One region of the Mesorhizobium sp. M0239 genome, then DNA from elsewhere that is predicted to be linked to it. Evidence: predicted binding sites of a transcription regulator. Region 1 holds the regulator's gene; each other region holds the start of a gene.
What was found. Region 1 encodes PhoB, which activates phosphate uptake and scavenging genes when phosphate is short. Its sites were predicted from a motif close to TGTCATNNANCTGTCAT; they were not measured.
Positions count from the first base shown of each region.

Region 2: the regulator PhoB is predicted to act here: its motif matches at 2,545-2,561, upstream of NKI99_RS14435 (esterase-like activity of phytase family protein).
Region 3: the regulator PhoB is predicted to act here: its motif matches at 8,685-8,701, upstream of olsB (l-ornithine N(alpha)-acyltransferase).

Region 1 is NZ_JAMYSG010000019.1:66,784-76,986, forward strand. Features, by position in the region: gene pstA (phosphate ABC transporter permease PstA) at 1-1,035, shown strand, start outside; gene pstB (phosphate ABC transporter ATP-binding protein PstB) at 1,053-1,871, shown strand; gene phoU (phosphate signaling complex protein PhoU) at 1,898-2,605, shown strand; gene phoB (phosphate regulon transcriptional regulator PhoB) at 2,622-3,311, shown strand; gene eglC (endo-1,3-1,4-beta-glycanase EglC) at 3,775-5,199, shown strand; gene NKI99_RS20620 (type I secretion system permease/ATPase) at 5,274-7,001, shown strand; gene NKI99_RS20625 (HlyD family type I secretion periplasmic adaptor subunit) at 7,005-8,324, shown strand; gene NKI99_RS20630 (ROK family protein) at 8,358-9,602, opposite strand; gene xylF (D-xylose ABC transporter substrate-binding protein) at 9,872-10,203, shown strand, end outside.
Region 2 is NZ_JAMYSG010000012.1:27,815-38,017, reverse strand. Features, by position in the region: gene NKI99_RS14445 (hypothetical protein) at 1-298, shown strand, start outside; gene NKI99_RS14435 (esterase-like activity of phytase family protein) at 977-2,455, opposite strand; gene NKI99_RS14430 (GcvT family protein) at 2,674-5,085, shown strand; gene NKI99_RS14425 (trimethylamine methyltransferase family protein) at 5,098-6,651, shown strand; gene NKI99_RS14420 (LacI family DNA-binding transcriptional regulator) at 6,793-7,818, opposite strand; gene NKI99_RS14415 (Gfo/Idh/MocA family protein) at 8,016-9,047, shown strand; gene NKI99_RS14410 (sugar phosphate isomerase/epimerase family protein) at 9,044-9,952, shown strand; gene NKI99_RS14405 (substrate-binding domain-containing protein) at 10,056-10,203, shown strand, end outside.
Region 3 is NZ_JAMYSG010000005.1:39,423-49,625, forward strand. Features, by position in the region: gene NKI99_RS06045 (nitrite/sulfite reductase) at 1-954, shown strand, start outside; gene NKI99_RS06050 (phosphoadenylyl-sulfate reductase) at 929-1,693, shown strand; gene NKI99_RS06055 (DUF934 domain-containing protein) at 1,805-2,338, shown strand; gene NKI99_RS06060 (GMC family oxidoreductase) at 2,435-4,039, shown strand; gene NKI99_RS06065 (fatty acid desaturase) at 4,157-5,179, opposite strand; gene NKI99_RS06070 (hypothetical protein) at 5,308-5,685, opposite strand; gene NKI99_RS06075 (hypothetical protein) at 5,783-5,983, opposite strand; gene grpE (nucleotide exchange factor GrpE) at 6,223-6,858, shown strand; gene NKI99_RS06085 (trimeric intracellular cation channel family protein) at 6,971-7,603, shown strand; gene olsB (l-ornithine N(alpha)-acyltransferase) at 7,746-8,621, opposite strand; gene NKI99_RS06095 (response regulator) at 8,802-10,203, opposite strand, start outside.

The DNA.
Region 1 (10,203 bases):
AATTATCCCAAGCTCGCCGAAAACGCGCTGGTGGCCAAGCTCGGCATCAATCCCGACGACAAGCCGGCGATCAAGCAGCTCAAGGGCTTCCTGTCGGAAGGCGCCCGCGTCCAGTTGCGCGACATCGTTGCCGCCGATCCGTCCGTGATCGGCACGACGCGCGACGTCAACATCCTCGCCGCCGCCAATCTCGACTCGGCTTTCAAGGGTCAGATCGACCTCAGCGTCGAGGAAGCGCGACGCAAGGTCTCGGACCAGCAGATCACCTGGATGAACAAGCTCAAGGCCGAGGGCGCGATGGCCGAGCACTTCAACAGCGGCCTGTTCACCTACGGCGCCTCCAGCCGCCCGGAAACCTCGGGCATGGGCGTGGCGATCATCGGCTCGTTCTATATGATGGTGATCGTGTTGCTCCTGGCGCTGCCGATCGGCGTCGCCGCCTCCATCTATCTGGAGGAGTTCGCCAAGAAGAACCGTTTTACCGACCTTATCGAGGTCAACATCAACAATCTGGCCGCAGTGCCGTCAATCGTCTTCGGCTTGCTCGGCCTCGCGGTGTTCATCAATTTCCTGGGCATGCCGCGCTCTGCCGCCTTCGTCGGCGGCCTGGTGCTGACGCTGATGACGCTGCCGACGATCATCATCGCGACGCGAGCCGCACTTGCAGCGGTGCCGCCGTCGATCCGCTCGGCAGCTCTCGGTCTTGGCGCCTCCAAGATGCAGATGGTGTTCCAGCACATCCTGCCGCTTGCCGCGCCCGGCATCCTCACCGGCACCATCATCGGTCTGGCGCGTGCGCTCGGCGAAACCGCGCCTCTGCTGCTGATCGGCATGGTCGCCTTCGTCGCCGATCCACCGACGACGCCTTTCGATCCGGCCACCGCGCTGCCGGTGCAGATCTATATGTGGGCGAACGAGGCCGAACGCGCCTTCGTCGAGCGTATGTCCGGCGCCATCATCATCCTGCTCGTCTTCCTCATGGCCATGAACATCACCGCGATCGTGCTTCGGCGTCGGTTCGAGCGGCGCTGGTAGAAAAAAGGCATCTTGGTATGAACATCATGACCGAACAGTCCCTTGAAAACGCAGTGGGCGACAAGATGAAGTCGAACGAAGTAATCAAAATGCGCGGCGACAAGGTCGGCGTGTTCTATGGCGAGAAGCAGGCGCTGTTCGACGTCGATCTCGACGTCCGCCTGAACCAGGTGACGGCGCTGATCGGCCCCTCCGGCTGCGGCAAGTCCACCTTCCTGCGCTGCCTCAACCGCATGAACGACACCATCGATTCAGCACGGGTAACCGGCAAGATAACGCTCGACGAAGAAGACATCTACGACAAGAACATCGATGTCGTCGAACTCAGGGCGCGCGTCGGCATGGTGTTCCAGAAACCCAATCCGTTCCCCAAATCGATCTACGAGAACGTTGCCTATGGTCCGCGCATCCACGGATTGGCCAAGCGCAAGGCCGACATGGACCAGATCGTAGAGTCGAGCCTGAAGAAGGCGGCGATCTGGAACGAGGTCAAGGACCGTTTGCAAGAACCTGGCACGGGTCTTTCCGGTGGCCAGCAGCAGCGTCTGTGCATTGCACGCGCCATCGCCGTGTCACCCGAGGTGATCCTGATGGACGAACCGTGTTCGGCGCTCGACCCGATCGCCACCGCTCGCGTCGAGGAACTGATCGACGAACTGCGTCAGAACTATACCATCGTCATCGTCACCCATTCGATGCAGCAGGCAGCGCGCGTGTCGCAGCGCACCGCGATGTTCCATCTAGGCTATCTGGTCGAGGAGGGCGCCACCGACAAGATGTTCACCACCCCCGACGACAAACGCACCCAGGACTACATCACCGGCCGGTTCGGCTGAGCTCAGGCATACGAGGGACGAAGATCATGGGTGAACATACCGTCGCATCTTTCGATGAGGATCTGGAGCAGATCAGCCAGCTGATCCGCGACATGGGCGATCTCGCCCGCTCGATGGTCAGTGGCTCGACCAGGGCTTTGCTCAATTCGGACAATGCGCTGGCGCAGCGCGTGGTTTCCGATGATGCCATCATGGATGCACGCCAGCGCGAGCTGGACGATCGCGCCATCACGCTGATCGCCAAGCGCCAGCCAATGGCCAACGATCTGCGTGCGGTGGTCGGTTCGATCCGCATGGCCGGCGACCTTGAGCGCATCGGCGACCTTGCCAAGAACATCGCCAAGCGCGTCGGCACTGTCGGGCTGAGTGTCACGCCGCACGACCTTTCGCATTCGATCGACGCGATGGCGCAACTGGTGCTGATCCAGGTGCAGGGGGTCGTCGACGAGTACGCCGCCGCCGACCCGGCAGCGCTTGCCACGCTCAGAAACAATGACGAACGCATCGACGTCAAATACACCTCGGTGTTCCGCGAGCTGCTGACCTACATGATGGAAGATCCCCGCAACATCACGGCGTGCACGCACCTGTTGTTCTGCGCCAAGAACCTCGAGCGGATCGGCGACCACGTGACCAACATCGCCGAAAATGCCTACTATGTTTTGACCGGCACGCAGCTGCCAGCCAATCGTCCGAAGCAGGACGAGACGGCAATGTCCGCGCCAGCGGCATAACAGGGGTGACCAGCCGATGATCGCACCACGCATCATGGTGGTGGAGGATGAGGAGCCGCTAGGCGTGCTGCTCCGCTACAATCTTGAATCCGAAGGTTACCAGGTCGAGGTGGTGACGCGCGGCGACGAGGCCGAAATCCGGCTGCAGGAGAACGTTCCCGACCTTCTCGTGCTCGACTGGATGGTGCCGGCGGTTTCCGGCATCGAACTCTGCCGGCGCCTGCGAATGCGCCCAGAGACCGAGCGGCTGCCGATCATCATGCTGACCGCGCGAGGCGAGGAAAGCGACCGCGTGCGCGGCCTGTCGACCGGCGCCGACGACTATCTGGTCAAGCCGTTCTCGACGCCGGAGTTCATGGCCAGGGTCAAGGCGCTGCTGCGCCGGGCCAAGCCGGAAGTGCTGTCCAGCGTGCTAAAGGTCGGCGACATCGTGCTCGATCGCGAGTCGCACCGGGTCTATCGCAAGAAGAGCGAGATCCGGCTCGGGCCGACCGAATTCCGCCTGCTCGAATTCATGATGCGCCACCCCGGCCGCGTGTTCTCGCGCAGCCAGCTGCTCGACAATGTCTGGGGCGAGACGATTTACATCGACGAACGCACTGTCGACGTGCACGTCGGCCGGCTGCGCAAGGCGGTCAACAACGGCCGCATGCCTGATGTCATCCGCACCATCCGTGGGGCGGGTTACGCGATCAGGGAAGACTAGGTGGCTGTTCCGTCCCGATAGATCGTGACCGGGAAAACTCGATTAGCACGTGGTCGCCAACAGCCGCGAAGAGTGGAATGTTGCACTCGTCTCATCGATGGGGAGCGAGCACGTGACGCTTTGGCCCAAATGCGGTCATTCGAAACCTGATGAGGATGACCGCTCTTGGCGGTACGTCGCCATCTTGCCCGCAGACTCCGACCAGAAAGCCATGCAAGAATAAATTTGAGTTAACTTAGATATACGTTCGTTAAACGACGTGTGTTCTGCATAAATATACGATTTTACTAAATTGCTTCAATTTACATTGAGCCATCACCTCCTTATTCATTATCCGCCTTCCGATTATTGCGGTCTCGGATCGAATGACGATTCCGTGGAACGATCTCGTTCCTTGCAGCGTTGCTTTGGGAGCGGTCGCCGGACCTTTGACCAGGTCGGACACCATGAGGAAGGATTTCTGATGAGCACGGTCTTAAACGCCAAAGGCATCCCTCTTGCCTACACCGGCGCTTCCACTCATTGGTTCTCGGCCACCGGGTCTGGACCGGAACTGCATGGCACCTCCGGCAACGACTCCTTCTGGGGAGACACCGGCGTCACTGTCACGATCCACGGTGGCGCCGGCGACGACTACTATCATCTCTATTCCACCAACAACAAGGTGGTCGAGGATCCTGGGGCAGGGATCGACACGATCGACACATGGATGAGCTACAAGCTCCCTGACAATTTCGAGAACCTCGTCGTTACCGGCACCAACCGATTTGCGTTCGGAAATGCGTTGGACAACATCATCAAGGGCGGGTCAGGTCACCAGACGCTGGATGGCGGCAAGGGAAATGATGTCCTGATCGGCGGCGATGGCGCCGATACTTTCGCCATCTCCAAAGGTAATGGAAGCGATCTTATCTTCGATTTCGGTGCGACCGATGCGCTCCGCCTTAACGGCTACGATTTCACTTCGTTCGATGCCGTCCGTTCACAGATGGTCCAAGTGGAATCGAACGTGATGCTGAACCTCGGATCCGACGAAATCCTGGTGTTCAAGAATACGACCATCGACAAGCTGCAGCCCACCCAGTTCGAACTTCCGATAGACAAGTCCGCAATGACGCTGTCCTTCTCCGACGATTTCAACACGCTGAGCCTTCGGGACGGGCAGGACGGCACCTGGAATTCCAATTTCTGGTGGGGAGCGCCGAACGGCAGCACGTTGAGCAGCAATGGTGAGTTGCAGTGGTATATCGACGCCAATTATGGCCCGACGAGTTCGGTCCATCCGTTCAGCGTTGAGAACGGCGTCCTCACCATCACCGCCGCGCAGGCGCCGGAGGACATCAAGCCTCTGATCAACAACTACGAATACACCTCGGGGATCCTGACGACCCACGACACCTTCTCGCAAACCTACGGCTATTTCGAAATGCGGGCGGATCTTCCTGAAACAGCCGGAGCCTGGCCGGCGTTCTGGCTGCTTCCGGAGGACGGATCGTGGCCGCCGGAGCTGGACGTTGTCGAAACGCGCGGCCAGGACCCGAACACGCTCTACATGACGGCGCATTCCAATGAGACGGGAGCGCACACGAAGGTTTCGTCAACGGTGAACGTTGCGGATACCGACGGTTTCCACACCTATGGCCTGCTCTGGACGAAGGATGAGCTTGTCTGGACCTACGATGGTGTAAAGGTCGCTCAAGCAGCGACGCCGGCCGACATGCACGATCCCATGTATATGCTGGCCAATCTCGCGGTGGGCGGCATTGCCGGCCAGCCTCCTGACCATCTGGCTACGCCAGCGGAGATGAAGATCGACTACATCCGCGCCTATACGCTGGACGACCTGCAGCACCACCCCTTGGACATCGCCGGCGACCATTCGGTCTAAGCGACGCCCTTATGTTGGGGCCATGAGCCGTTAGGAGCGCGGGAATGATTGCACGGTCTGATCTGCGGGCAGTCTTGAGGCGCGCCATCGCCGATGTCGGTGTTTTTTCGTTCCTCATCAACATCCTGCTATTGGTGATCCCCCTTTATCTGTTGCAGGTCTATGACCGCGTCCTGCCTTCCTCCAGCGTCGAGACGCTTCTTTACCTCTCTGCTATCGCGGTTCTCGCACTCGCCTTTCTCGGTCTCCTCGATGCGGTCCGCTCCGTTTACACGCAGCGCGTTGCAGCCATTGTCGACAACAGACTGGGCGCGAGGACATTCGCCGTCTCGCTGGAGGCTAAGTACGCCGGGGGAGCAGCCCTGCCTCCACTGCGCGACCTTGCCTCGGTATGCGCCTTCATCAGGTCACGTGGCGCGGCGGTCTTGTTCGACCTGCCGTTTGCTCCGTTCTTCCTCGCCCTGCTGTACCTCATCCATCCTTTGCTGTTCTGGCTTACGCTGGCGGGATCTGGTCTGTTGCTTGCGCTGGTCGTGGCAAATCAGTTTGCCATCGGCAAGAATGATGCCTTGTCGGCGGAACGCTCGGCTGTTGCCAGCCTGTCGGAGCAGGCCTTTGCCCGGAATGCAGAGACGCTGCGCGCCATGGGCATGATCCAAAACGCCGCGCGAGTGTGGGGAAGGCACGTGGCGGAGGCGCTAGTCCTGCATGACCGTTCGTCGATGGCCAACGCGATTTTCAGTGGAACGTCGCGAGCCGTACGCATGATGCTTCAGCTAGCAATACTGGGTGTCGGAGCATGGCTCGTGCTGCAAGGGAAGATGACGGCCGGCATGATCTTCGCGTCTTCCCTGGTGTCGTCCCGTGCGCTGCAGCCGCTCGACCAACTGATCGGGTCATGGCGGCAGATCGTCGACGCCAGACGATCGTGGAAGCGTTTGGACAAGGCGTTTTCCGCCCATCCGGCGCATGCGCAAAAACTGACCTTGCCGGACCCGTCCGGCGAAATTGTCGTGCAGGGCCTCATCTTTGTCGCGCCGAACGCCACACCCGGCACCGAACCCATCATCAAGAGACTGAACTTCCGCATCGGCGCAGGCGAAGCGGTGGCGATAATAGGTCCGAGCGGAGCCGGCAAGTCCACCCTGGCAAGATTACTTGTCGGTGCGATTCAGGCAACCAGCGGCTGCGTCAGGATTGATGGCGCCGATCTCAGAACCTGGGACGAGAAGCAGCTTGGCCGGCATATCGGATATCTCGCTCAGGAGGTGGAGCTCTTTCCCGGATCGATCGCGGAAAATGTCGCCCGCTTTGAACCCGATGCGAATGACGCCTCTATCGTCGAGGCAGCAAAGAATGCCCGGGCGCATGAGCTGATACTGGAGCAGCGAGACGGCTATCAGACCAGAATAGGTTCGTCGGACAGAACACTGTCGGGCGGCGAACGCCAAAGGATCGGGCTGGCGCGCGCTTTTTACGGCAATCCGCATGTTCTCGTTCTGGATGAGCCCAGTACCCATCTCGACGGCAGCGGCGAAGCCGCGCTCGAAGAAGTGCTTGCCGCCGCGAAAGCGGCGGGCGTTACGACAATCGTGATAACGCACCGCCCTTCGGTCGCCGCAGCCTGCGACCGCGTGATGCTTCTACGCAGCGGAGTGATCGAAGCCTTCGGTCCAAGCGGCGACGTGATGCGGCAGCCAATCGCCGGCATCGGCCTTGCCCCACAGCGCAGCATGGCGGTGACAGGGTCTTTTGCAACGACGAACCGCGGCACCCCTCATAGTGTCCGCTTTGGATCGTAGAAGATGACAGCACAGAGCCTCGTCCGGGAAGGCACAGCACGCACCGACATTCGCCGGGTGGCATTCGCCGGATACGCGGCAATGGCGATATTGATGGGTTGCTTTGGCTATTGGGCGGTCAGTGCACCGTTGTCCGGCGCGGTCATCACGCAAGGCACAATCTCGGCGACAGGCGGGAACATCCTCATCCAGCATCCCGAGGGCGGCATCATCCAAGAGTTGCTCGTCCATGAGGGTGATCGGGTGCAACAGGCCCAGGAACTGATCCTGCTGGATCGAACAGCCGCGCAAGCCGAACTCAACCGGCTGACGAGACAGTCGATCGCGTTGAAGGCCAGCGCCTCGCGGCTGGAGGCGGAACGCGACGGGTTGGATCGGCTTGCGCCAATCACAGAGGCTGCGCCGGCACCGTTCCAACACAATTTCGAGGTCCTGGTTCAAGAACAGCAGAAGGAATTCAACGCCAGGCTCGCCCGATTTCGATCGGAACAATCGATCCTCAGGCAACGGGTTGCCATGCATCGCCAGTCTGTTGTCGGATTGCAGGCCCAGAAACAGGCCATTGAGCAACAGGCCGAAGTCGTGAAGAAAGAACTCGGCATCAAGACCAGCCTTTTGGACAAGGGCCTCACCAATCGCACTGAATATTCACAGCTTTTGCGTAGCGAGGCCGATCTCGTCGGGCAGGCAGGGGCGCTGGAGGCAAATCTTGCATCGGCCAACACCCAGATCGTCGAAGCCCAGGAGCAGATAGAGCGCCTGACCACGCAACGCGTGGAGGAAGCCCTGACGAAACTCGACGAGGTACGTTCTTCGCTGGCTGACATTGACGAACAGATGCGGGCATCCGAGGCAGTGCTGCGGCGGACGACGATCAAGGCGCCGGCGGCGGGCATCGTGGTATCGTCCACCTACAATTCCAAGGGCAGCGTGATTGCCCCCGGCGAGAAGATCATGGAGATTCTGCCTACGGCATCGGGCTTGATCGTCGATGCACGGCTGCCGCCGAAAGACATTGACCAGGTTCGTGTCGGCCAGCCGGCAAGACTGCGACTATCAGCGTTGAACATGCGGCTCACCCCTGAGATTTCAGCCATGGTGACACAGGTTTCCGCAGATCGGCTTATCGATCAGGCTACGCATGAACCCTATTTCCGCGCCAAGCTGAAGATTGCCGCCAACTTGCCGCCCGGCGTGAAAGCGGAGCAGCTTTACCCTGGAATGCCGGTAGAAGCGTTCATCAGCACCGGCGAACGGACTTTCTTCGAGTATCTCGTACGGCCGATGCGCGATTCCTTCGCGCGCGCTTTCAAGGAGCGGTAGATGTTGCGGACCGCGCAATTTTGACCCTGGTCCTCACGCCACGCTCTTTCCGGCGCTCCCTCTCGCCTGCACGCCCGGCGCAAAAATCTCTTGATCGACGAAGATCAGTGCCCGCATGGCGCAGCCTTCGCGGATCAGTGGCAGTTCGTTCGGCTCGGTGTCGAAGGAAATCGATTTTGAGTGCTGGCCACCGGCGGTCTGGGCAATCGCCTCGCGCAGTGCCGGCTCTATCAGGTCGAAGGCGGCCGCGCTGACGCCGACCATGGCAACGGGCGCCGGATCGATCAGCGCGAACAGGCTGCCGAGGCCGTAGCCGAGCGCTTCGCCAGCCTTGCGATAGGCTTCCCGTTCGGGTCCGTCACCTTCGCGGGCCGCGGCAGCCAGGGCGCGCATGTCGGCGTCGCTGACATCGGCGACGGGTTCTGCATCCTCGCCCATCTGCCTGGCGTTGCGCCAGATGGCGTAATTGCCCGCATAGGCTTCGACGCAGCCGCGCCGTCCGCAGCGGCAGAGCGCGCCGTTCGGCCGATGGATCATGTGGCCGAATTCGCCGCCCGAGGAATGGGTGCCGGTGAACAATTCGCCCTTCAGCACCAGGCCCATGCCGATGCCGTGCGACAAAAGGATAGCGATGAAATCGTCGCGGTAACGATCGGGGTCGCGCCACCGCAGCGCCACCGCCATCATGTTGCAGTCGTTCTCCATTATGGCGGGGATGCCGAACGCGTCTTCGAATATGTCAGCGAAGGCGATATCGGTGTGCGGCGTGATCGGCGACCACAGCATGGCGCGGGCACGGGTGTCGGTAATGCCCTGGATCGCCAGCGCGATGCGGGCGATGCTGCGCACGTCCAGGTCGGGATCTGCCAGGCGGCGCCGCACGATTGCCGTGCATTCACCGATCAGCGACTCGCGCGACATCGTCAGCGTGTCCAGCCGGCGCTGTTCCTCGGATACTACCTGGCCGGCATAGTCGATGACGGCGACGGAGAGGAAGTTCAGCGACAGCACCACGGTCATTACCGCGGCCGCTTCCGGATTGAGGCTGAGGCCGACCTGCGGCCGGCCGCGTTTGAGCGAGCCGGCCTCGCTCGGCTTGCTTTCGGTCAGGATGCCTTCGACGATCAAGTCGGAGGAAATCGCCGAGATGGTCGAATGGCTGAGGCTTGTGGTCGCGGCGATTTCGGTGCGGGACGGTTGTCCGGCCTGGCGCACGGCCGCAATTACCATCGCCCGGTTGCGGCGACGCAGATCGTCGTGGCGGATTCCGACCGACATGTTCTTTCACGTCCTCCCGGTCGCCGCGGTTCTTCCTGCCCTGGAACGCTGTCGGTGACGCAGGTAAATACTGGCAGAAGCTGCACGCCCTGTCATTTATTTATTCCGAGACTCGAAAAAAACTCGAAATGACATCAAAATCCATCAGAATCGATGTTGACAGCGTTCGGACGTTGGCCCAGTGTTTTTTCGAGGCTCGAAAAAATAGGGCTTCTGTGCCGGCTCTCGGGTCAGTTTGGTCGCGCCATACGCGGCGCAGGGAGGATAATATGAAAAGATTCACAGCCGCCATCCTGGCGGGTGCCGCCATGTCGCTGACGCTCGCGTCTGTCGCGCAGGCGAAGGACAAGGTCGTCGGCGTTTCGTGGTCCAATTTCCAGGAAGAGCGTTGGAAGACCGACGAGGCCGCCATGAAGACGGCGATCGAGGCCGCCGGCGACAAGTACATCTCCGCCGATGCGCAGTCCAATCCCGGCAAGCAGCTCACCGATGTCGAAAGCCTGATTTCGCAGGGCGCCAATTCGCTGATCATCCTGGCGCAGGACGCCTCGGCCATCGGCCCTGCGGTGCAGAAGGCGCTGGACGAAGGCATTCCGGTCGT
Region 2 (10,203 bases), on a different contig from region 1:
CCGCGGAGATGACAATCATCTGCAGACCCATCGGCACGCCCTTGAAGACGACGATGCGAAGCAAGGTGGGATCGGGCCGCAACAGAGCGAGGTTGGCGCCGGCCAGCCGCAGCGGATGCTTGCGCACATAGAGCACGATCAGGATGGCGATCACGCTTACCGTCTGGCCGATCAGCGTCGACGTGGCGGAGCCTGCGATACCGAGCTCGGGAAACGGCCCGATGCCGCGGATGAGCAATGGGTTGAGCACGATGTCGAGGACGACGGCCAGAGCCATGAAGAAGAAGGGCGTGCGTGAATCGCCGGCACCGCGCAGCACGGTCATGACGAAGGACAGAAGGTTCATCATCGGCACGGCGACGAAGATGATGCGCAGATAGGACCGGGCCAGCGGCAAGGCATCGGCCGGTGTGCCGAGCGTGTTGAGAATGGCGTCGACCCAGATCCAGCCGCAGACCGCGAAGATAACCGAGACGAGGAAGAAGAACGTCGCGCTGGTGCCGACGATGCGGCGCGCCTCGGGCAGGTCGCGGGCACCGACCGACTGGGCCACCAGAATGGTGGCCGCCATGCCGATGCCAAACACAGTGCCGAGGATCAGGAACAGGACGAGGTTGGCGTTGGAGGTGGCGGTCAGCGCCGATTCGCCGAGGAAACGGCCGACCCAGACGGCGTTGATCGATCCGTTGAGCGACTGCAGCACGTTGGAGCCGAGCACCGGCAAGGCGAACAGCAGAAGCGTGCGCGGGATCGGGCCGCTGGTCAGGTCGCCGGTGCGCCGGCGCGCGGGCATTTTTTCGTCCATGGCGGGCAGCTCGGCAGATGGTGATTTGGGATCCAGTCCACGATGATATCGCAGGCGGGACCGAGATGCACCCTTGCGAACGCGCCGCACGGTTGAAAGGCCGCTGCCCCGTTCATGCCCAGCCGCGAGCCCCAGCGGACGCGCCAAGCGCGCCCGCCCGGGCAGTGGTGGTTACTTCTTGGCCAGACCCGGCAGCGTGACCTGATAGACCAGGAACATGGTGTCGACATTGGCGCCGTCTTCGGCCTTGTAGGGCGCGCCGACCTGAAAACCGTCCTGGGCGAGGAAGTCGTTGTCGTTGGCGACGAACAGGAAGTAGTCGTCGGGCAGCTTCGGATCCAGAACGCTGACCACTGACATCGCCTCCCACTTCTCGGACAGGTTATCCTGGTCGTTGGGCGCGCCATTGTGCAGGCCGAAGCGGCCGAGCTCGGCACTGTCGTTGATGTCGATGAATGGCGTCAGCTTGGCCGGTGTCACCGATGGGTCGACGACGCCCTTGGGGGCGACCGGCTTGTCAGCGGCGTCGAAGGCGCCGCCGGCGATGTCGGTCGCGGTGGATAGGTCGACGACGTTGACCTGGCGATAGAGCGAGGTGTGGCCCTTCAGCCCCTGGCCGTTGCCGCTGTCGCGCGCCAGCATCAGGAAGGTCTGATCCGACAGTGCCACGATCTCGCTCTGCGCGGCGACCTTGGTCTTGCCCTTGGCATCCTTGAACACCGGCAGCGGCACGACATACTCATGCGCCAGCTTGAGATGGCCGAGGTCGGATGCGTCGTAGACCAGGGCGCGGGTGTTCTGGCGCGTGGCGGGCGAATCGCCGCCGTCCTGCCGGGGCGCCGACTGCAGCACGGCGATCAGGAACTTGCCGTCTGGCGTCATTGCCATGCCTTCGAGGCCTTGGTTGTTCTGGCGGCCGGTTTCGGGATCCTTCGGATCGGGCTCGGCGGCACCGGGTCCCGGATTGTCCGAGGCGAAGTTCGGCGTGCCGTGGCGCATCGGCACGAGGGCGGCCGGTGGCTGGGTTGCCGACAGCAGATGCCCGTCGGCGGAAAACCGATAGATGTTCGGGCCGTATTCGTCGGAGATGAACATCGAACCGTCGGGCAGCCGCACGATCGCCTCGTTGTCGAGCGCCAGCTTGCCATTGTCGGCTTGCGGCAGGATCGGCATGTCGCCGCTTGCCGCGCGCACGCCGTTGAGCGGGTCGAGGCCGGTGGCATCAGCGCCCTTGTCGTCGGTGAGCAGCATGGTGTCGGCGAGCGTCGCCTTGACGCCCGTCTGCTCCTGGCCGGCAGCGGGTGCGGCACCCAATGCGGTCGGCATGAATTCTATGCCGATGGTGTTGAGGCGCGGCCGGTAGTCGGTGGTGCCGACGACATTGTAGCCGCGGTCGGGCAGCAGCCAGAGCGAACCCTTGTAACCATCGGCGCCGTGCGTCCAGCCTGATGTGTCGATCGCCATGCCGGAGCCCGAGCCGAAGGTCTCGCCGAACTTGTCGCGCTGAGCGGCCGGGATGCGGCCGACACCGACCAGCCCCTTGTTGACGAGGCCGCCGACGGTCGCGGTGCTGTCGGCGAGCGCCGGCGTCAAGGCGGTGAACAAGGCCAGCGCGACGCCGAGCGACGCGGTTCGGTACAGGTGTTTCATGGATAATCCTCTTTGTGACGGATGTGCCGCGAGGCGCGACATCGATGATGCCGCGCAGGCCTCCCCGAAACGCGGTCTACGGCGCGAACATGATGCTTACGTGACAGCGCGCGGTGCATGCCGGCGGTCGACGAAAAACGATGCGCGCGCGCGGCACTAGACACTTATGTCCAGTGAATATATGCTCCAGCCTTCGGACTAACCGTGGAGGGGAAGCCTTGAAGTCGCACTACCGCGCAGTCGTCATCGGAGGTGGCGTGGTTGGAGCCTCGGTGCTCTATCACCTGACGCGGTTCGGCTGGAGGGATGTGGCGCTGATCGAGCGCGCCGAACTGACGGCCGGTTCGACGTGGCACGCGGCGGCAGGCTTCCATTCGCTCAACGCGGATCCCAACGTGGCGGCGCTGCAGGACTACACCATCAATCTCTACCGGGAGATCGAGGCCGAATCCGGCTGGGATATCGGCCTGCACATGAAGGGCGGCGTCAACATCGCCAGCGATCCCGCGCGCTGGGAGTGGCTGAAATCGGCCTGGGCGGTGTTCCAGTCGGTCGGCATCGAGACCGCTAGGTTGGTAACGCCCGATGAGATCAAGACGATCTGCCCGATCGTCGACGTCACCGGTGTGCTTGGCGGGCTGCATGATTCCAACGAAGGCCATCTCGACCCGTACGGCACGACGCATGCCTATGCGGGTGCTGCGAAGAAGCGCGGCGCCGACATCATCCTGCGCAACCGGGTCGTCGAGTTGAAGCCGCGCGCCGACGGTCGCTGGGATGTCATCACGGAGCAGGGCACCATCATCGCCGAGCATGTCGTCAATGCCGGCGGGCTGTGGGCAAAGCAGCTCGGCCGCATGGCCGGCGTCGACCTGCCGGTGACGCCGATGGAGCACCATTATTTCATCACTGAGGACATTCCCGAGATCGCGGCGCTGGACAGGGAAATCGGCATCGCCGTCGATCTCGATGGCTTTTCGTATCTCCGGCAGGAGCGCAAGGGCGTGCTGCTGGGCGTTTACGAGCAGAATCCGAAGCACTGGAACATGGATGGTGCGCCATGGGACTACGGCATCGAGCTGATCCCGGAAGACATCGATCGCATCAGCCCGGAACTCGCCAAGGCGCATGAGCGCTTCCCTTGCCTGGCGACTGCCGGCATCCGCAAATGGGTCAACGGTGCCTTCACCTTCACCCCGGACGGCAATCCGATTGTCGGGCCGGTGCGGGGGCTGAAGAATTACTGGGTCGCCTGCGGCGTCATGGCCGGTTTCAGCCAGGGCGGCGGCGTCGGCAAGTCGCTGGCCGAATGGATGATTTACGGCGAACCGCAGGCCGACATTTTTGGCATGGACATCGCCCGCTACGGCGCCTTCGCCGCCAACCGGGAATATCTCAAGCAGACCACGCGCCAGTTCTATTCGCGCCGCTTCGTCATGACCTTTCCCAATGAACGGCTGCCCGCCGGCCGGCCGCTGAAACGCCCCGGCGCCTATGACGGCATGACGGCCGCGGGATGCGAATGGACGGCTTCCTGGGGGCTGGAAATCCCGGCCTATTTCGCGCCGATGGGATTTGCCGAGAACACGACGCTGCGGCGCTCCAACGCCTTCGACATCGTCGGCGACGAGGCGCTGCAGGTGCGGCGCGCCGCCGGTCTCGTCGATATCTCGGCCTATTCGCGCTATGCGGTGGCGGGGCCAGGTGCGGAAGCCTGGCTCGACCGGCTGCTCGCCTGCAAGCTGCCGAAACCCGGACGGGCCGGCCTGGCGCCAATGCTCGGTCTTGACGGACGGCTGAAGGGCGACCTCACCGTCTTCAACTGGGGCGGCGGCAGCTATTGGCTGATGGGCTCCTACTATCTCCGGGAATTCCACATGCGCTGGTTCGAGAGCCATGCGGCTGAAGGCGTCACCGTCGCCGACCTGTCCGACACGATGAGCGGCTTTCTGCTGACCGGGCCGAACGCGCGCAAAATACTGGAGCGAACGACGCATCAGGATGTTTCCGGCGCAGCGCTGCCGTTCATGGCCTGCGGCGCATTTGATATCGGCATGGTGCAGGCACGTGTTGCGCGGCTGTCGATATCAGGCGAACTCGGCTTCGAAATCAGTTGCCCCGTGACCATGCATGCCACTCTGCGCGACACGCTGCTGGGCGCTGGCGAGGATCTCGGCTTGGCCGAAATCGGCTATTACGCGCTCAACGCATTGCGACTGGAAAAAAGCTTCGGCATCTGGTCGCGGGAATTCACGCAGGGCTATACCCCAGGCCAGACCGGTCTCGACCGCTTCATCGCTTTCGGCAAGGGTGACTTCACCGGTCGCGAAGCGGCGTTGAAGGAGCGCGACGCCGGTGCCTCGCAACGGATCGTGACGCTGGAGATCGACGCTATTGATGCCGATGCCAGCGGTTTCGAGCCAGTCTGGCATGACAGTCGGCGCGTCGGTTTCGTCACCTCGGGCGGATTTGGTTACACGATCGGCAAGAGCGTCGCACTGGCGTTGGTGGACGACGATTTTGCCGAGGAGGGGACGGCGCTTTCGGTGCACATTGTGGGCGTCGAGCGGCCGGCACGCGTCATCGCGGCCTCGCCCTACGATCCCGAGGGCAAGGCAATGCGGCAATGAGGAGGATTTCCGATGGTCGATGACGCGGCACGGGATGGCAGGCGCGAACGCCGGCGTGGACGCACGGGCGAGGCCGGCAGCGAAAGCAGCCGCCGGCCGAATTACCATTCGCTGAAGAACCCGTTCCTGCCGCAGCCGATCTTTTCGGACGATCAGGTGGCCGCGATTCACGACACCGCGCTGCGGGTGCTGGAAGAGCTCGGCATCAAGGTGCTGCTGCCGCAGGCGCGTGAGCTTTTCGCCAGCGCCGGCGCCCTGGTCGATCCGGACACCGACATGGTGCGCATCGGGCGCGACATGGTGACGGCGGCACTCGCCTCGGCGCCGAGATCGATCCACGCTCATGCCGGTTCGCGCGCCCGCGATCTGATGCTGGAGCTCGGCTCGATGACCTTCCTGGCCGGGTGCGGGGCGCCGAACGTCACCGATCTCGAGCGCGGCCGGCGGCCGGGAACACTGGCGGATTTCGAGGATCTCATGCGGCTGGTGCAGCATTTCGACGTGCTGCATATGCTGGGGCCCTGCATCGAACCGCAGGATGTCGACAACCGCTTTCGGCACTATGCCGTCAACCGCGCGCAGCTGACGCTGTCGGACAAGCTCCCGTTCGTCTTCGCGCGCGGCACGCCGCAAGTCGAGGACGGGTTCGAGATGCTTCGTCTGGCGCGCGGCCTGTCGCAGGACGAGTTTCTGGCAAATGCATATTGCTACACCGTCATCAACACCAACTCGCCGCGCCAGCTCGACATCCCGATGGCGCAAGGCATCATCGATTTCGCCCGCGCGGGCCAAATCTCCGTCATCACGCCGTTCTGCCTGGCAGGCGCCATGGCGCCGATCACGGTGGCCGGCGCGTTGACGCTGCAGCACGCCGAAGCGCTGGCCGGGCTGACGCTGGCGCAGATCGTGCGGCCGGGTGCGCCGGTCGTCTATGGCTCGTTCTCCTCCAATGTCGACATGAAATCCGGCGCGCCAGCCTTCGGTACGCCCGAGCATGTCAAGGCGACGCTGGGCGCCGGTCAGCTGGCGCGCTTCACCGGGCTGCCGTGGCGGTCCGGCGGCGGCAGTGCCGCAAACATCTCGGATGCGCAGGCCGCGCACGAAACGCAGTTCGCGCTGTGGGGTTCGGTGCTGGCTGGGGCGACGATGTGCATCCATGCCGCCGGCTGGCTGGAGGGCGGCCTCAGTGTCTCCTTCGAGAAGCTGATCACCGACATCGAGGCGCTGCAGACGGTGGCTGAACTTTGTGCCGCGACGCCCGGCGACACCGATACGATCGGCTTCGAGGCGATCGCCGAGGTGCAGCCGGGCGGCCACTTCTTCTCGGCCGGCCACACCATGGCGCGCTACCGCACCGCCTTCTACGAACCGCTGGTGGCCGACTGGTCGAATTTCGGCAACTGGACGCAGAGCGGCTCGAAGACGGCGAGCGAGCGCGCCACCGGTGTCTGGAGGCGGGTGCTTGCCGATTTCGCGCCGCCGGCAACGGCTGCCGCCACCGCCGGCGTGCTGGATGAGTTTATCGCGCGGCGCACGGCAGAGGGCGGAGCGGCGCCGGTGTCTTAAGGCCGCTCTCGCTGATCGCCCTGGTTGTGGCGCGATCCGGAGCCTACAGCGCCTCCCGCGCATTCAAGGTTGCGGCCGGTGCACTGCGGCACCGATGTGCTGTTTGAGGGGAGGACGACATCGGCGGTCCTGCTGCCACCATCAATCGCTGTCGCGTGCGACCAGCTCCAGCGGCCAGACCTCGCGGATGATCCGCGGCCCCTCCGGGCCGGCGAAGGCGGGAAGCGACGCCAGCAGCATTTCGGCGAGGCGTTGTCCCATTGGCTCCAGCGCCGGGCGGAAGGCGGTCAGCGCCGGGGAAAAATAGCGGCAGAGCGGCGTGTCGACGATGACGGTCACCGCCATGTCTTGACCCGGCCTGATGCCCATCTCGGCCAGCGCCTTGCAGCCGCCCAGCGCCATTGCATCATTGTTGAAGATGATGGCGGTCGGCGGGGCCTTGGAGCGCATCACCTGAGGCGTCACCTCGTAGCCGCCGGCCTCGTTGATGAAGCCGGAGGCGATCAGCTCGGGGTCGATCTCGATGCCGTGCCGCTTCAGGGCCTTGCGGTAGCCGGCCAGGAACAAATAGCCGAAGTTGAGGTCGAGCGACGGACGGACGGCGGCGATGCGGCGGTGGCCGCGCGCCACCAGGCGGTCGACGGCGTCGGCGCCGGCCTTCTCGAAATCGAGGTCGAGGGAAGGATAGGACTTGGCCCCGGAGCGACTGCGGCCGAGCGTGGCGAAGGGAAAGCCGGCTTGCGTGAGATAGTCGATGCGCTCGTCCTCGCGCCGCGTCCAGGCCAGCAGCACCGCGTCGGCGCGGCGCGTTTCGACGACACGGCGCAGGCGCTCCTGCTGGTAGTCGCCCGGCGCCCCCATGACCACGGTCAGGTCGAGCCCGCTTTCGGCAAGCCTGGCCTGCAGCCCGATCAGGAATGGAATGAAGAACGGCTCGCCATATTGCTGGTCACCGGGATGCGGCTGCAGCATGAACGCGATCGAATGGGTGGCGCCTTGCCTCAGGCTGCGGCCGGACTGGTTCGGCGAATAGTTGAGCGTCCTGGCCGCCTCGAGCACGCGCTGGCGCGTGTCGGCATTTACATCGGCGCGGCCGTTCAGCGCTCGCGACACCGTGCCGATCGATATGTTCAAGTGACGGGCAAGGTCGTGAATGCTGGACGCCAAGAGACTGTTCTCCCCCTTGCTTGGCTAGCACCGGTAGCCGCTCAGGCCAAGGCGGCAAGACGAATTTCGCCAAGGGCCAATTGACATTCTACGCCTCCGGGTGTGTTCTCGTAAACGTTTACGGAAAAACGTTTACGGTCCTGCCGTAGATGCCGTGACGATCGGCCTGGAGGGACCGAGCGGAGGAGGAGCGCTGGATGATCGATGTCGTCCTGGTCGGCTGCGGAGCGATGAGCAAGGCCTGGCTCGATGCCATCAGGCAGATCCACGGGCTCACCCTTGTCGGCCTCGTGGATCTCGATGCCGACAGGGCACGGGCGAGGGCGCGCGAATACGACCTCACCAATGCTGTCATCGGCAGCAATCTCGACGCCGTGCTCGACCAGACCAAACCGCAAGCGGTGTTCGACGTGGTGGTTCCAGCCGCCCGGCGCGAAGTCGCTTTTTCCGCTTTTGCCCACAATTGCCATCTGCTGACGGAAAAGCCGCTCGCCGACAGTCCGGAAAATGCGCGCGCCATCGTCGAGGCCGCGCGCCGCGCCGGGCGCATTCACGCCGTCGTGCAGAACCGCCGCTATGTCGCCAATGTCAGGCGCATCCGCAGATTCCTGGATTCCGGCGCCATTGGTACGCCGACCAGCATCCACGCCGACTTCTTCGTCGCGCCGCATTTCGGCGGCTTTCGCGAGGAGATGGCGCATGTGCTGCTGCTCGACATGGCGATCCACACCTTCGACGCCGCCCGCTACATGGTCGCCGGCGAGCCGGCCAATGTCCATTGCCAGGAATGGGAGCCGGCCAATTCCTGGTACCGGCAGGGATCGTCGGCCAGCGCCGTCTTCGATCTCGGCCGCGGCAAGGTCTTCACCTATGCCGGCAGCTGGTGCGCCGCCGGCTTCCGCACCAGCTGGGAAGGCAGCTGGCGCATCGTCGCCGAGCGCGGCAGCCTCATCTGGGACGGTCATGACGAGCTGAGGGCAGAAGCAGTGATGCCGGGCCGCGACGGAATGTTCGACAAAACCCAGCCGATCACGGTGCCGCCGCTTGATGCGTCCGATCGCGTCGGCGGCCATCTCGGCATTCTCCAGGATTTCGTGCACGCCATCGAGACCGGCACCGAGCCGGAAACGCGCGGCGCCGACAACATCAAGAGCCTGGCCATGGTTTTTGGCGCCATCGAAAGCGCCGATACCGGCCGCCGCGTGGCGATCGCAGAGGACGCACAATGACGCCGAACCCGCTTCTCGACATCCGGATCGGCACCATGGTGCGGGCCAATCTCGACGACCCGGCGGCTTACGTCAAACAGATCCTGCCGCTCGGCTTCGAGAGCATCCAACCCTTCTTCTGGCAGACGCTTGGCGGCAAGGACCTGCCGCTTCTCGCCGGCCAGATCCGCGAGGCGATCGGCGATGCCGACGTCATCGTGTCCTCGCTGGGCGTGTTCGGCAATCCGCTGGAAGACGGCGAGGTCGACCGCGGCGTGCTCAAGGCCTGGGAGACGGTGATCGACAATGCGCATCTGTTCGGCACCTCGATGGTCAGCGGCTTCACCGGCCGCCTGCGCGGCAAGAAGCTGACGGACAGCCTGCCGCGCTTCAAGGAGGTCTGGGGACCGTTGGCCAGGCGTGCCGCCGACAAGGGCGTGCGCATCGCGTTCGAGAACTGCGCCATGGACGGCAACTGGGCCGCCGGCGACTGGAACATTGCCCACAATCCGGACGCCTGGGAGCTGATGTTCAACGAAGTGCCCGACGACAATCTCGGACTGGAATGGGAGCCCTGCCACCAGCTCGTCTATCTGATCGACCCGATGCCGCAGATCCGCAAATGGGCGCCGCGCATCTTCCACGTCCACGGCAAGGACGCGACGGTGCGTTGGGACGTGATCCGCGAGCATGGCGTGTTCGGCCGACTGCCCTTCGTGCAGATGCGCACGCCCGGTTTCGGCGACAGCGACTGGACGCGGGTGATCAGCGAATTGCGACTGGCCGGCTACAAGGGCGCCATCGACATCGAAGGCTGGCACGACCCGGTCTATCGCGGCGACCTCGAGATCACCGGCCAGGTGCGGGCGCTGGAATATCTCAAGCAATGCCGGGGAGGGGCCAGCTACCTGCCGAACCCGATGTGAGGATCGGCCGGCGGGAGGAGCCGGCCGGGATGTCTGCAACGCACATTGACGAAGCGAATGTCGAAACCCCTCGCTTGCGAGGACAAAAAGGGAGGATAAGTGCATGAGCATGACGATGAGAAGGACAGTTCTGCGCTCGACCGTCGTGGCCGCCGCCACGGTGCTTGCCGCCGCGATCTCCACCTTGCCTGCGCAGGCGCTCGACGCCAAATGGTGCAAGGACGTCCACATCCGCTTCTTCGTCGGCGGCG
Region 3 (10,203 bases), on a different contig from region 1:
TATGGCCGCCGCGACAACAAATACAAGGCGCGCATCAAGATCCTCGTCCATGAGACCGGCGTCGAGGAGATCACCCGCCAGGTCGAGGCCGAGTGGCAGGAGTTGAAGGACGCCGAGTTGAAGCTGCCGGAAGCCGACATCCGCGCCATCGAGGCCTATTTCGCGCCACCGGTGCTCGCTGGGCGGCCGGAAGGCGACCAGGCGGTCAAGCTGGCGCGGCTCGATTCCAAGGGGTTTTCGGAGTGGCTCGACCAGAACGTCGTGACGCACCGCCATCCCGACTATGCGGCGGTGACGATCTCGCTGAAGGGCATCGGCGAGGTGCCCGGCGACGCTTCGGACAGCCAGATGGAAGCGATCGCCGACATCGCCGAGAAATATGGCTTTGACGAGCTGCGTGTCAGCCATGAGCAGAACCTGATCCTGCCGCATGTGGCCCGCGCCGACCTCAAGGCGGTCTATGATGCGCTGGTCGGCATCGGTCTGGCGACAGCCAACTCCAACCTGATATCGGACATCATCGCTTGCCCGGGCCTCGATTATTGCGCGCTGGCCACGGCGCGCTCGATCCCGATCGCGCAGGAAATCTCGCAACGCTTCGCCTCGCTGGAACGGCAGCGCGAGATCGGCGAACTGAAGCTGAAGATCTCCGGCTGCATCAACGCCTGCGGTCATCACCATGTCGGCCACATCGGCATCCTCGGCGTCGAGAAGAAGGGCTCCGAACTCTATCAGGTGACGCTGGGCGGCTCGGCAGACGAGAACACCTCGGTCGGCGAGATCATCGGCCGCGGCTTCTCGTCGGAAGAGATCACCGACGCCATCGAACAGATCGTCGAGACCTATCTCGGCCTTCGGCTCGACCCACAAGAGAAATTCATCGACGCCTACCGCCGAGTCGGTCCCGCGCCGTTCAAGGAGGCGCTCTATGCTGGCGAAGCCAAGGCCGCTTGACCGTATCGGAGACGTCGATGACGGCATCGCCGCCAAAGCGGCGGGGCTCGACGCGCTCTACGGTCATCTGAAGCCGATCGAGATCATCGAACGCTCGGCCCGCGAACTGTTCCTCGACGAGATCGCTGCGGTGTCGTCGTTCGGCGCGGACTCGGCTGTGCTGCTGCACATGATCGCCAAGATCGACCGGACACTGCCGGTCATCTTCCTCGACACCGGCAAGCATTTCGAGGAGACGCTCGGCTATCGCGACGCGCTCGCCGCCGATTTCGGGCTGACCAACATAAGGGTGATCAAACCCGAGGAAGCAGCACTCGAACGGATCGATCCGACGGGCAATCTGCATCAGAGCAACACCGACGCCTGCTGCGATGTACGCAAGGTCGAGCCGTTGGCGCGTGGCGTTGCACCCTTCCGCGCCTGGTTAACCGGCCGCAAGCGCTTTCAGGCCGCGACACGGGCAGCGCTGCCGGTGTTCGAGGCCGTCGGTCCGCGCATCCGCATCAATCCGCTGGCACACTGGACGACATCGGATCAGGCCGACTACATGCGCGCGCATGCGCTGCGCGAAAATCCACTGGTCGCCTATGGCTATCTGTCGATCGGCTGCTTCCCGTGCACGCAGCCGGTGCAGCCGGGCGAGGACGCGCGCAGCGGCCGCTGGGCTGGTCACGCCAAGACCGAGTGCGGCATTCACCTGTCGGGGCTGGAGAAGTCGCTGACCGACGCATCACTATAGGGTATGCTGAAATTCAGCCGGCCTGCGAACGGCGACCTTCATCCGGAGGCCGCCGGCTTTGCGTGGGATGGACTTTCAGCGGACCTGGATCTTGGGGCTTTAGGAATCTTTATGACTGGACCGACGACACCGGAGACCCGGCTCTGGACCCCTGCGGGTTTTCACGAGGATGAGTGGACGCATGCCGAAAGCGCCGATGCGCTGTCCGGCAACGGCCGCTTCATCCTGCCGTTGCAAGTCTTCCTCGATCTGGATCCGGAGGTGCGCCGCTCGGCCAAGGAACGGCTCGGCGTCCTGCTGCAGCCGGGTGATCAGCTCGAGAAGATTGCCGACCTGCTCGACCAGCTGTCGCTGGTGGCATTGGCCTTCCCGGCCTTCAGCGACGGCCGCTCCTTCTCTAAGGGAGAACTGCTGCGCGGCCGCTACCATTTCGAAGGTGCCGTTCGCGCCACGGGCCAAGTGCTGGTGGACCAGCTGCCGCATATGCTGCGGCTGGGCTTCGACGAGTTCGAGATTTCCAATCCGGTGCTGTTGAAGCGCCTGGCGGAGGACCGTACCGGCGGATTGGGGCTCTACTACCAGCCAGCCGCCGTGCCGGAACCAAAAGGCCCGAAATACTCCTGGCGGCGCGTTCGCAGCAGCTGACGTTGCGGTAATTCCGCGCGTCTTTACATCAGTCGTGTTCAGGCCTTTTCTTGATCATCCGGATGGAAATCCGTGGACGATCGGGGAGGGGTCTTCATGCGTTACGACTATGTCATAGCCGGCGGTGGGTCCGCCGGCTGTGCGCTTGCCGCGCGGCTTTCGGAAGATCCATCGAAAACGGTCTGCCTGATCGAAGCTGGCGGCGAGGGCAGGGATATGCTGATCCGCGCTCCTGCTGGCATTATCAGCATGCTTTCCGGCCGGCCCAGAATCAACAACTGGGCCTTCGAGACCGTGCCGCAGCAAGGTCTTGGCGGCCGCAAGGGCTACCAGCCGCGCGGCAAGGCGCTGGGCGGCTCCAGCGCAATCAATGCAATGCTCTATGTCAGGGGCCATCGCAGCGACTATGACGAATGGGCAAATCTAGGCTGCGAGGGCTGGTCGTGGGATGAGGTGCTGCCCTATTTCCGGCGCGCCGAGGGCAATGAGCGCGGCACTGATGCGTTGCATGGCGGGGACGGCCCGCTGAAAGTGTCGAACCAGCGCTCGCCGAGGCCGATCGCCAAGGCCTTCATAGAGGCTTGTGCCGAAAACCAGATTCGCGCCTCGGACGATTTCAACGGACCGGAACAAGAGGGCGCCGGCTATTTCCAGGTGACCCAGTTTGCCGGTGGCGCCCGTAATGGCGAGCGCTGTTCGACTGCCGCCGCCTATCTCCATCCGGTGATGCAGCGGACCAATCTGACCGTGGTCACGCGGGCGCACGCCACAGGCATCGTCCTTGACGGCAAGCGCGCCACCGGCATCCGCTACCGGACACGCAAAGGCGAGACAGTGGCACAGGCGTCGCGCGAGGTGATCCTCTGTGGCGGTGCCTTCGGTTCGCCGCAGCTTCTGTTGCTGTCGGGTATCGGCCCGGCGGCCGAACTTGCCGTGCATGGCATTCCCGTCGTCCACGAATTGCCGGGCGTCGGCAAGAACCTGCAGGATCACCTCGATTTCATCGTCGGCTGGAGATCGAAGGACACCGATATGCTTGGCATGAGCCCGCGCGGCGCGTTGAGTTTCCTCAGGCACATCGCGCAGTGGCGCCGGGATGGAACCGGGCTGATCGCCTCGCCGGCGGCCGAGAGCGGCGCTTTCGTCAAATCCGACCCGGCGCTTGAACGCCCTGACCTGCAGCTGCAATTCGTCATCGGCCTGGTCGAAAACCATGCGCGCACGCTGCACTACGGCTTCGGTTTTTCCTGTCATGTCTGCATATTGCGGCCGCACTCACGTGGCGAGGTTGGGCTGGCCAGCGCCGATCCATTTGCCGCGCCACGCATCGATCCGCGCTTTCTCGGCGACCAGCGCGATGCGGAACTGCTGCTGAAAGGCGTGAGGATCACCCGGCAGGTGCTGGCTTCGCCGGCGCTGACGCGCTACCGGCACAAGGAAATGCACATCGCCGGCGAGCCGAGCGATGCCGATCTGATGACCCATATCCGTACCCGCGCCGACACGGTCTATCACCCGGTCGGCTCCTGTCGGATGGGAGTCGACGAGATGGCGGTGGTCGATCCGCAACTCAAGGTGCGCGGGCTTGAAGCCTTGCGTGTCGTCGACGCCTCGGTGATGCCGACACTGATTGGTGGCAACACCAATGCCCCAACCATCATGATCGCCGAAAAGGCCGCCGACATGATCAGGGCTGCCTGATCGGAGCTCCAGGCCGCGGCGCCCATAGCGCGGCGGTCCTTTTGTTATGACGCAATTGCCCAGGGAAAACGTTACGCGCTTTCCCTGGAAAACCGTTCAAACTTCTCCTGGAATTGCTTAAGCCGCCGCCCGTGCCTCGCGGAACGACACCAGCTTGCGGCGGTTTTCGTCCCACAATGCCAGTTTGACGCAGCGCAAGCTTTCGAGCAGCGTGACACGGCCGATGTCGCGCAACTCGGGATAATCCCGCAGCACTTCCTGCAACCGGTAGCACGGCACCTTGGCGGAGAGATGATGGACGTGATGGACACCGATGTTGCCGGTGAGCCAGTTCAGCACCGGCGGTAGATCGTAATAGGACGATCCGTGCAGGGCAGCGTGCTGGAATTCCCAGTCGGCATCCTTCGCCCATTCCGTTTCCTCGAACTGGTGCTGGACGTAGAACAGCCAGATGCCGGCCGAACCGGCGAGGATGACGATCGGCAGGTGGACCACCAGGAAAGCGCCCGGGCCGACGAACCATATGAGGATGGCTGCTGCGACCGCGATGCCAAGATTGGTGGTCATCGACGACACCCAAGGGGTCAGGCCGCCGCGCATCATGCCGACGGGGAGCCTTTGCTCGAAGATGAACAGCCAGATCGGACCGAGCCCGAACATCACCAGCGGGTGGCGATAGAGACGGTAGGCGAGGCGGCCTCGCCACGACATCTGCCGGTATTCTGCAACGGTCAGCGTCCGGATGTCGCCCATGCCGCGTTCGTCAAGATTGCCGGCGCTGGCGTGGTGCGTCGCGTGGGCACGCCGCCAGCAATCGTAGGGCGTCAGCGTCAGGATGCCGAGCGCGCGGCCAATCCAGTCGTCGGCGTAGCGATTGGCGAAGAAGGAGCCGTGGCCGCAGTCGTGCTGGATCATGAAGATGCGCACCAGAAACCCGGCCGCGGGAAGGATGAGGACCAGTCCCCACCAATGGCCATAGGCATAAGCCGCCGAGGACAGTCCCCAGAGTATGGCGAATGGAATGAGGGTGATGGCGAGTTCGACGGCGCTGCGCCGCCTGTCGGGCTTCTTGTAGCGGGCGAGAATCTTCAGCCAGGCGCGCTTGCTGTTGGCCACCGCCTCAGGGGAAATCATGTTCATCAGGAAGCATAGGCGCGGTGCTTCGCCGCCGCAAGGCAACATCACGCAAAATTACTGTGCGTAATTGTCGCGTGGCTTGGCGGTCGAGCCAGCCAACCGCCAGCTCAACCTGCTGATGACGTCGACCGCTATTCGCGATCGAGGATAGGACAGCCGCGCTCGGTGCCAAAAGTCACGCGCACGCGGTCGCCACCCTGTCTGCCGCGGACCGTGATCTCCCGGCGGCCGATGGACTCAATTCTTGCGCGGCGGATGCCCATTCGCTCTGCCTTGTCGAGAGCCCGGTCTTCCGTGCAGCCTCGTTGACGCCGGTCGCGCCGATCGTCGCGACGGGGACCTTCGCAATCGTCGTAGGCGGGGTCGCAATCTTCCATGAGCTTCAGCCGCGGGCCATGTTTGCCCAATTGCAGCTGCAGATTGTCTGCTTGTGCCGGAAAGGCCGCCAAGGTGATGGCGCCGAGGCCGACAAGCGCCATCAGCGATGAGGTAATCGAAACCTTGCGCATTACGTCCTCCATTTGAACCAACCCATCTATCCTTAGATGGTTCGGCTCTCCACGGCTATTGCCGATAGGAGGTTTGCTGCCAAGATCGATTGTTGCGTTACGGCCGGCGCCAGCCGATGTCACCGCGCTCCGCCCCATCGAGGCGGTCGAGCAGTTCTCTGAGCCGGTCGGGGATGTCGGCCTCGGTGCGGAAGGCCGGCAAGGTGCGCAGAAAGCGGGTCACCGCCTCGGCGCCGAACTGGCGCCTGATCTCGATGGCCAGCCCCTCTGTCTGTTCGCCCATGTTGCGGGTCATCATCTCAAAATCCTGTCTCGGCTTCGAAACTCCTGCAGCAAGAGAATGGTTCCCCCATCATGCCTGTGTGGCAAGCAAAGCCGGCGGTTAAGGTAAAATTTGAATTAAAGTCGAAATGTCTTGCCTGTCATTGCCCGGCCTTGGCCGGCGGCTTCCATAGTCGCTTACCCCTTGATTTTTGGCCGCCAAACATCGATATCGGGCACAAAATCCACATCATTCGAGATTGACGGGAAACGGCGATGAGCGACCAGGCAAAAGACGAACGCGCGCCCGATGAAGTCGAGGCGACCGAGCCCACAGTCGAGCGCACGGAAGGCAGCACCGACGGTGATTATGAAGCCCTTGTGCGGCTGCTGAAGGAAAATGAAGAGCTGAAGGACCGCGCGCTGCGCGTGGCGGCCGAGATGGAAAACCTGCGTCGCCGCACGGCGCGCGATGTGCACGATGCGCGCACCTACGCGGTCGCGAATTTCGCCCGCGACATGTTGTCGGTGTCGGACAATCTGCGCCGCGCGCTGGATGCGATTCCCGCCGAGGCCAAGGCATCGGGTGACGCCGGCTTCAAGGCGCTGATCGAAGGCGTCGACCTCACCGAGCGCGCCATGCTGTCGGCGCTGGAACGGCATGGGGTCAAGAAGCTCGCGCCTGAAGGCGAGAAGTTCGATCCCAATTTCCACCAGGCGATGTTCGAAGTGCCCAATCCGGATGTCCCGGCCAACACCGTGGTCCAGGTCGTGCAGCCGGGCTATTCGATCGGCGACCGCGTGCTGCGCCCGGCCATGGTGGGCGTCGCCAAGGGCGGGCCAAAGTTCGCCGCCGCTGAAGCACCGGTCGAGCCGGGGCCGGTGAACGAACAGGCCGAGAAAGATGCGTGAGGCAGGGAATAGGCAGTAGGCAGTAGGCAGTAGGAAACTAGGGCAGTCGTATCATCGCGCGGCTTCGTGCTATTCATACTGCCTAATCCCTAATCCCTACTGCCTTGGCCTCATGAACCCTATCGCGCTTCTTGATTATGCCGGTGTCGCCGTCTTCGCGGCGACCGGGGCGCTGGCGGCTTCGCGTAAGCAACTCGACATTATCGGCTTCCTGTTCCTGGCCAGCGTCACCGGGATAGGCGGTGGCACGCTTCGCGACGTTATCCTCAACCTGCCGGTTTTCTGGGTCGCCAACTCCGGCTATGTGCTGGTCTGCGCCGCGGTTGCGGTGCTGGTCTTCTTCGGCGCGCATCGTGTCGAATCGCGCTGGAAATGGCTGCTCTGGCTCGACGCCGTCGGGCTCGCCGCTTTTTCGGTGATGGGCGCGGCCAAGGGGCTTGCGATTACAGGCTCGCCGGTCGTGTCCGTCATCACCGGCGTGCTCACCGCCACTTTCGGCGGCATTTTGCGTGATCTCCTTGCCGGCGAGCCATCTGTGCTGCTCAGGCCCGAGATCTACGTTACGGCGGCCCTTGCGGGTGCCGGCCTTTACACGCTTGGCGAACTTGCCGGACTGCCGCCGCTCGCCTCGGACCTCGCCGGTTTTGCGGCGGCGTTCCTCGTGCGCGGTGGTGCGCTCAAATTCGGCTGGTCGTTTCCGTCCTACAAGAGCCGACCCGGCAGGCGGCCGGAAGATATTCCGTGAAGAGAGGGAATAGGGAATGGGGAATAGGGAATAGGGAATAGGGAATAGGGAATAGGGAATAGGGAATAATCAGTAGTCACAGGAGCTTAATCGTGGCGTCATCACTACTGCCTACTGCCTACTGCCTACTGCCTACTCAATCTCACGCCGCGAAGCGCTGGGCTTCGCCGCCATAATAGTTGACGTAGCGTGCGCCGATCTCCTTGACCGGCATCACGACGAACACATCGACCGTCGAGAATTCGCGATCGATGACGCAACCATCGCCGATGCGGGCACCGACGCGCAGATAGCCCTTGACCAAAGGCGGCATCGCGGCGATCGCCGCCTTGGCATTGACGGCCTCGATCGGCATCAGATCCATCGAGCAATAGCGCCCGGACACCGCGCGCACGTCCCAGGCCGAGTTCGTCCGGCAGTGGTGGGCGAGGTAGGTGAGCGCCTCGGCATGCGCTGCCGGCACGGTGCCGTTAAAGGACGCGCAGCCGGTCATCACACCGATTTCGTAATGATTGATGTAAGCCCAGATGCCTTGCCACAACGCCTCGATGGTGCGCTTCGAGCGGTATTCCGGCAACACGCAGGAGCGGCCGAGTTCAAGGAAACGCTGGCCGGGGTGGCGGGCGATGAGCTTGGTCAGCTCGAATTCACCTTCGGAATAGAAGCCACCGGCCGTGGCCGCGATTTCTTGCCGCAGCAGCCGATATGTGCCGACGATGCGGCGATGTTCGGGACCGGAAAGCGTGGTGTCCAAAACCAGCAGATGGTCGCAGAGCGGATCGAACCGATCGGCGTCCCGGCGGTCATGGGCCTGGAACAGGTCCTTCCTGGCGCCAAGTTCGTCGTAGAACACCCGGTAGCGCACTTCCTGCGCGGCCGCGATCTCGGCCTCGTTGCGAGCGAGCCGCACTTCAAGATTGCCTATACGGCCCAGCGCAGCGCCCTTTATGACGGAATCGACGTTACGTCCGGCAAGCAAGGCGCTGCTGGCGTTCGGCCGAGTGTCACATTCCGGCATAACTGTATGCACGAGTGATTCTCCTTCGAGCCATCCCTCTTGGCACGGGGATACGGTGTAGGTGCAACAGGATTGTGACAGTACCGTGATACGACGTCATGGGCAATACTTCGTCGGCTGGCGAATACGATCAACCGGCTACGTTTAAGTGATCGCCCGTGCCGAATGACGGTGGAAAGCTCAGGCCGCGACGACCTGCCCCTCGACAGCATTGACCAGCGCCTCGGGGTCGAGCGGCTTGGTGACAAAGCCGCTGGCGCCATGGGCCAACACCGCATGACGGGTCTTTTCCTGGCTGTCGGCCGACAGCACCATGATCGGCACCGGCCGCACTGCACTTTCTTCCTCATGGCGGCGGATGGCGGCAATCGCGTCCAGCCCGTCCATGACCGGCATGTGCAGATCCATCAAGACCACGTCGAAGCGGTCCTTGTGCGCGGCGCCGGTGACAGCCTCGACGGCGGCCTTGCCGTTGCCGACCACCTTGACGCGATGCCCGGCCTTCAGCAGCGTGGCGCGGGCCAGCATGGCGTTGATGTCATTGTCCTCGGCGATCAGCACCGACAGGCCGCGCTGGCGGTTGCCGACGGCGCGCAGCGTCGGCGCGCCGCGCCTTTCCGGCTGCGGCGGGCCGAGGCTCGGAGCATGGCTGCTCAACAGCACACGCAGAAGTGTTCCGCCACGCACCGGTCTGGCCAGGAAGGTTGCGTAGCCGCTGGCTCGGAACTCGCCAAGCATGCCGCGATCGGTCGGCGCGATCAGCGTGATCGCCTCACAGTCGGAGAAACCGCTTTGGCGCAGGCGCTTGAGCAGCCTTCCGTCGCCTTCTTCCATCGCTGCATCGACCAGGATCGCATCGCAGCCGGCGGCGAAAGGCGCGGCCTGTGCGGCAGTGGTGGCGATGTCGACCGCGCCGCCATTGGCGCGGATGGTGCGGGCGATGGCGTCGGCCTCGACGGCGTTCTTCGACAGGATCACCGCGCGTCTGCCCGAGAGAGCATTCTGGTGGCCCTGCGGCGCTTCGGTGGCCGCTATCGCAGGGATTTCGAAGACGAACTCGGATCCCTGGCCGAGCCGGCTGGATACCGAGATCGTGCCGCCCATGGCGGCCACCAGGCGTCTGGAGATGGCAAGGCCGAGGCCGGCCCCGCCATGTGTGCGTGTCGACGTGCCGTCGGCCTGCTCGAACTCCTCGAAAATGCGCTCCAGGTCGGCATCACGCAGGCCCGGACCGGTATCGGCGATGGTGAAGCATATGCGGTCGCTGGTTTCGGTGCGTGCGCATGCTATGCTCACCAGCACGCCGCCGCTGTCGGTGAACTTGATGGCGTTGCCGATGAGGTTGAGAAGCACCTGCCTCACCTTGCCCGGATCGGCGGTGATCAATTGCGGCACGTCGGGTTCGACATGGCAACCCAGCCCGATATCCTTGGCGAAAGCCCGCGCTGCCAGCAATTCGATGATGTTGTCGGCGATCTCGCGCACCGACATCGGCTGCGGCTCGGGGTCGAAACGCCCGGCTTCGATCTTGGAATAGTCGAGAAGATCCTCGATCAGGGCAAGCAATGCGCTGGCCGAGGTC